2 regions of the Sporosarcina sp. P3 genome follow, and region 1 is predicted to be linked to the other one. Evidence: a T-box and tRNA genes for the amino acid it is inferred to sense, from the RefSeq annotation. Region 1 holds a T-box; the other holds one or more tRNA genes.
The links. The T-box of region 1 lies ahead of alaS (alanine--tRNA ligase). A T-box ahead of a tRNA ligase gene usually reads a tRNA of that ligase, here a tRNA-Ala.
Positions count from the first base shown of each region.

Region 2: it encodes a tRNA-Ala, which carries the amino acid that the T-box ahead of alaS (alanine--tRNA ligase) is inferred to sense. The anticodon was not compared.

Region 1 is NZ_PDZE01000001.1:17,133-20,566, forward strand. Features, by position in the region: gene recD2 (SF1B family DNA helicase RecD2) at 1-1,604, shown strand, start outside; T-box leader at 1,644-1,850, shown strand; gene alaS (alanine--tRNA ligase) at 1,893-3,434, shown strand, end outside.
Region 2 is NZ_PDZE01000005.1:81,099-84,532, reverse strand. Features, by position in the region: gene CSV61_RS07930 (amino acid ABC transporter permease) at 1-221, opposite strand, end outside; gene CSV61_RS07925 (transporter substrate-binding domain-containing protein) at 223-1,044, opposite strand; tRNA gene CSV61_RS07920 (tRNA-Ala) at 1,342-1,414, opposite strand; gene CSV61_RS07915 (DUF2804 domain-containing protein) at 1,488-2,504, shown strand; gene CSV61_RS07910 (YusW family protein) at 2,614-3,069, shown strand.

The DNA.
Region 1 (3,434 bases):
TTGAAGAAGGCGCATTGTCTGCTGAAATGCAGCGTCTTTACTTGCCCTCTCTGTATTTTTCAGAAATCGGCATTGCCACTAAAGTGAATAAAATTCTCGAAAGTGAAGTCGCTGAACAATTTCCGGCTTCTGAAATTAGAAAAGCAATCGGTGAAATTGAAGAACGTTTGGAAGTGCAATATGCCGAAACGCAAGTCGAAGCGATTGAACGTGCGCTTCATTCTTCATTGCTCGTACTAACGGGTGGACCAGGGACAGGGAAGACAACCGTGATTAGAGGCTTAGTTGAGGCGTACGCAGAACTGCACGGTATTTCACTTGACTTGGAAGAATATGCTCGTAAAAAAGAGCCGTTCCCGATTATTTTAGCAGCACCTACTGGACGCGCCGCGAAGCGGATGTCCGAATCGACTGGATTACCTGCCATGACGATCCACCGTTTACTTGGTTTTACGGGGCAGGAAGACGAAGAAGAGACAGAGCGGGAAGTGGATGGAAATCTCATTATCATTGATGAAACGTCTATGGTAGATACTTGGCTCATGCATCAGCTGTTAAAAGCTGTCCGCGACGACGCACAGTTATTATTCGTTGGAGACCAAGACCAACTACCTTCTGTTGGACCCGGACAAGTGTTGCATGACTTTATGCAGTCAGGGAAAATTCCCGTCGTGGAATTGACCGATATTTTCCGCCAAAGTGAAGGCTCGACAATCATTGAAATGGCGCATATGATCAAGCAAAAAGAATGGACGATGGACGTCACAAAGAAAACGTCTGATCGCTCATTTATTAAAGCATCGAGTGAACAAATTTTACCTGTAGTCAAACAAATCGTCCAAAATGCGACATCAAAAGGGCATTCCATTAAAGACATCCAAGTGCTGGCTCCGATGTATAAAGGTCCGGCAGGTATAGATGGCTTGAATAAAATGATCCAAGACGTGACGAATCCACCTGCAGAGGGAAGAAAAGAAATGGTTTTCGGTGAAACGACTTATCGCGTCGGAGATAAAGTACTGCAACTCGTCAATCAACCGGAAAGCAATGTTTTTAACGGAGATATGGGGGAAGTCGTCGCGATCATGCTAGCGAAAGAAACTACTGACAAAAAAGCGATCATGGTCGTTTCGTATGATGGCAATGAAGTGCAGTATGAACGGAGCGACTTAAATCAGCTGACACTTGCATATTGTTGTTCTATCCATAAATCCCAAGGTAGTGAATTTCCGATTGTCGTCATGCCGATCGTCAGAAGTCAGCGGAAAATGTTACGTCGTAATCTACTGTACACAGGAATTACACGAGCGAAGAATTTCTTAATATTGTGCGGGGAAGCGGAAGAATTTAAAGCAGGGATTGCGCGCACAGACGAAACAGAACGACAGACGACGCTACAAGAACGCATTACAGGAGAAACACAAGAAGTTCAAACATCAACGCTTAAGGAAACCAGTACGCGCCATACAGCACCTGCAAAAGAGACAGTTGAACCACGTGATACGTCGCAAGCAAAGTTAACGATGGACAATTTTACTGGAATCGATCCCCTCATTGGCATGCACAACGTATCGCCATTCGACTTTCTTGAAGTGACGGATTGACAAAGCGAAAGAACTTTCCTATAATTCGTTTAGAAATAATGAAAAACGTTGAAGGAACAAGTACCTGTTTACTCTGTGTTATAGAAAAGAGCTTCTTGGCTGAAAAAGCTCTCTCAGATTTACAGCGAACGCTATTCCGAAGTTGCAGGTTAATCCCTGCCGTCTTGCCGCGTTAAGGCAACTCGAGATACCGCGTCATGCGGTAATTAGGGTGGTACCGCGATCAATAAAATCTTCGCCCCTTTATACAAGGGGGGGAGTTTTTTTAATTTTAGGAGGAACAAAACGATGAGAAAACTTACGGCATCTGAAATTCGCCAAATGTTTTTAGACTATTTTCAAGAGCACGGACATACTGTAGAACCATCAGCTGCATTAGTGCCAGTTGATGATGCATCACTACTATGGATCAACAGTGGAGTCGCCACATTGAAGAAATACTTTGATGGACGAGTGATTCCTGAAAATCCGCGGATTACGAATGCACAAAAATCCATCCGCACAAACGATATTGAAAATGTCGGCTACACAGCACGTCACCATACGTTCTTTGAAATGCTCGGCAACTTTTCTATTGGTGATTATTTCAAAGAAGAAGCCATTGTGCGTGCGTGGGATTTCCTGACAAATGAACAATGGATTGGTTTTGATCCAGAACGATTATCCATTACTATCCATCCGGAAGATGAAGAAGCGTACGCAATCTGGAAAAATCAGATCGGTATTCCAGAAGAGCGTATCATTCGTCTTGAAGGAAACTTCTGGGATATCGGCGAAGGTCCGAGTGGTCCGAACTCTGAAATCTTCTACGATCGTGGCCCCACTTACGGCGACGATTTCTCAGATCCTGAATTATATCCAGGTGGAGAAAACGAACGCTATTTGGAAATTTGGAACTTAGTATTCTCTGAGTTCAATCATAATCCTGATCACACGTACACACCGCTTCCGAAGAAAAACATCGATACAGGAATGGGTCTTGAGCGTATGGCATCGGTGATCCAAGACGTGCCTACAAACTTCGATACAGACTTGTTCTTGCCGATCATTGAAGCCGTTGAAAATGTATCAGGCAGAAAATACGGTGAATCTACGCAAGTAGACACAGCATTTAAAGTAATCTCGGATCATATCCGCACAGTAGCATTCGCTATCGGAGATGGAGCACTTCCATCCAATGAAGGCCGCGGCTATGTTTTACGTCGTCTATTAAGAAGAGCAGTTCGTTTCGCGAAACAACTAGGCATTGATAAGCCGTTCATGTACATGCTGGTGCCAATTGTCGGGGATATCATGAAAGACTTCTACCCTGAAGTCCATGAGAAACAAGCATTCATTATGAAAGTCGTGAAAAACGAAGAAGATCGTTTCCACGAAACCTTGCATGATGGTATGGCGATTCTAACGACAATCATTGAAAAGGCAAAAGCTTCAGGCTTGCCAATCGTTTCAGGCAGCGACGCATTCAAACTCTATGACACATACGGCTTCCCGTTTGAACTGACAGAGGAATTCGCTCTTGAAGAAGATGTGGCAGTCGATCGTATCGGATTTGACGAAGAAATGGCTGCACAACGAAATCGTGCACGTGCTGCGCGTGCTGCTTCAGACTCTATGCATGTTCAATCGGGCGTACTTGGTGAAATTCATGAAGCAAGTGAATTCATTGGCTATGGTCAACTAGAAACAACCGCGATCGTCAACGTCCTAGTTCAAGATGGTCAACGGATCGCGCATGCATCTGAAGGAGAAACCGTACAACTTATGCTAGACCAGACGCCTTTCTACGCGGAAAGTGGCGGTCAAATAGCTGATAAAGGAACGATCTCC
Region 2 (3,434 bases), on a different contig from region 1:
AATAGTACTAGCAACGGCACGCCGCGCATGACTTCTACATAGGCTGAGGAAAGAATACGGATGAATCTATTGCGGGAAATCCGACCCATTCCGATGATAATACCCATCGGAATAGCCAGCAATAATGCGATTGCTGAAATTTCGAGTGTTTTCAGCGCCCCTTCAATAAAGATATCCATATTTTGCGATATTACACTGAAGTCATATTCATAGCCACCCATATTATTCTCCTGAAACCTTATCTAGCCAGTCGCTTTCCTCAAACCAGCGACTTCTGGATTCCAATTCTTCGGGGCTATCCACATAGCTATGCAAAAATGAGTTCAACCATTGAATTGTTTCAAAGTCATTTTTCTTTACTGCAATTCCTAAGTTTTCAGCTGACAGCAAACCTTCAAGTTGATGAACTTCCCCTTCGTGCTCCAAGCGCCATACAGCAATAGCAGGTTCATCATAGACGACTGCATCCGCCTGCCCTGAGCCCATTGTTGTAGCTGCTAACGGGAAATCTTCGAAATCTACGACTTCCGCGTTTTTGAACTGAGTCTTCGCAAGTAACGCTCCTGTAGTTCCGATCCCTACAGCAATTTTATTCCCTTTTACATCAAGCTCTTCCCATGACTTGATACCTTTATTGGCAGCTGGCACCATGATCGCCTGACCTGTTTTATAATAAGGATTTGACATACTAATAGATAATGCACGGTCTCCGCGAATCGTCATCCCTGCGATGACCATATCTACTTCACCTATTTGCAAAGCTGGTCCTAAGCCGTCAAATACGAACTGTTTAAATTCTACTTCTGTATTTAGCGCTTCCCCTACCGCATTTGCTAGATCGATATCGTAGCCGACAAATCCGCCGTCAATGCTTTTCATTTCAAAAGGGAAATAGCCTGGTGCAATTCCGATCACCAATTTCTTGTTGTCTTTAATATTCTTTAACGTGGACTTCTCTGTTGATCCTGCTCCTCCATCGTTACTACTACATCCAGCGACGACCAATACTAGGATTAGTAATAGTGCTGTAAACATCTTCTTCATACATTTCCCCTTCTCTCTCTACTAGTATAAATATTCTAAATTAATACAATTATAAGTTACCTACCGACGCCTGTCTATAAGTATATGTATACGTTTGCTTGTATACTACATATATTGGACGAAGTCTTATAACGATTATTTTCTATATTTTTAATATACGACATAATGAATAATTATACAACAGTAAATAGTTTCATTGTGAATGATAAAGGGGAATATATGTAGACTAGTATGATGTTAAATAGAAAAAGCGACAGCTCTTGAAGATGTACTCAAGAACTGCCGCTATCGTTTGAATGGAGCATAGGGGGCTCGAACCCCTGACCTTTGCACTGCCAGCGCAACGCTCTCCCAGCTGAGCTAATGCCCCTCATATCTGATACAATATAGAGTATATCAACTGTTCGTTTAAAAGACAATAGGCAAGAAAGGTGGTTAATGGTATGCAGCATGAAGAAAAAGAGTTGACTGAAGCTGTGTCTCTGTGTGACTCCAAGGGGCTTTTGAATCCCGAATCAATAGGATACGCACGCAACCCAATAGTGAGAAGCAATCTAAGAGGACATTTCAGGAAAAAAAAGCGCTGGAACAATTGGTGCATTTACGGGGAAGACGTTTTATTAACTACTTCAATTGTACACCTAGATCATAAAGTTATTTGTCTAATTTACATACTCAACTACGAGACTCAACGTTTCTATGAAAAACATGTTTCCCTCCCATTTGGCAGACGCGTTAAAATGCCTGAGGAGGCACTTGAAAGTATTAAATTCGTACATGACGATATAACGATTCAACTCGTCCACATGCAAGGCGAAACGCATTTGTCAATTCTCATTCCTGACTTTGATAATGAAGTATTGCATGCAGATTTGCATATTATACATCCCGAAAAAGATGAATCTTTGAACGTCGTCATTCCGAAAAGTCGAGATTCATTCCACTTCACTTCCAAGCATTCAATTATGCCGACTGGCGGATATGTTCGCGTTGGAGATCGACGCTATGATTTCAATCCTTATTACAGTTTCGCGGTCTATGATTATGGTCGTGGCGTGTGGAACGGCCGAACGAATTGGGACTGGGCAATGGCCTCTCAACGTACAAGTGGAAAACGTATCGGCTTGAATTTCGGCGGCCGTTGGACCGATGGCACGGGACTAACAGAAAATGCGGTCTTTGTAGAAGGTACGATGCATAAATTTCATGAGGATGTAGTATTCAAGAGCGATAAAGAAGACCCAAAAAGCGCTTGGAAAATTCAAACGAAATTTTCAGATGATATCCAATTGACATTTAAACCATTCTTTCAATGCCAGACGCTTGATCACTATCTCGTCAGGAAGATGTCGATTACACAACATGTCGGCTATTATCATGGAAAAGTTCGATTATCAAGCGGACAAGTCTTACCGATTCGACAAATGCTCGGTTCCATCTTAGAGCGCAAATATCATTAATTTCCTGTTTACTTTACTTTCCTGTCTACAAAGAGATCGTTTTTTTGTTTAAGGTTGCTGTTTTACGGTGATAATATAGGTAGTATACACTTTAGAAAGGGTGGCGCTTATGTCATTAATGAGAATACTATCTATGGTTGGGGTTTCATCTATTTTACTTCTAGGAGGTTGCTCATCAAAAGACGAGGCACCGGACAATGATGAGGCAATCAGTATTGAAGATGAGGGTGAAGGCAGCACAATTAACACGGGTGACGGCTATGGCTTCACCGATTTCGATTTGACGATCAAGAAAGACGGCAAGAAAATCGAAACAGATTATGAAGATGTAAAGCCTGATGATGCAGAGTATGTCAACGAGTTCCAAGAAGTGGATCTCGAAGGAAATGAAGCAATTGACGATATGCATAAGATGTTTATGGAGATTTTGATCGATAGCGGAACTACTAAAGAAGAAGCGATTGATCGCATTCTGCAGTGGTACGGTCTTGATACGTATGATGAGTTTGAGTTGGATGTAAAGTTTACAGACGACAAGACTCTGCATATTGATGAGAAGAAGTAATAACAGGGAATCAGCTATTTATACGGGTTGAGTAACTTGTTCGATTTACTGGTACAAAATGCAGAATAAAGCAGACCGTTAATTCGTATTTGAATTAGCGGTTTTTTGCATGCTTTTTGTCAAAGTTATAACGTGATTTAAATAGAAGATATACAACATTTGCGCCCGATAACGACTTAGTGGTCGAAAACCGTTGATCTGCGCTGCAGCCGGACGCGTTCCGGAGGGTGGGCGGTGAACCACACCTCTTCGCTTCGCTTCGACGGGTGTTTCACCTGTCCCACTGATCCTCCCGGAGTCGCCGGCTTCCGCTCCAATCAACTAGCCAACTACAAAGAAATCTTCTCTATAAACGCGCCCGATTA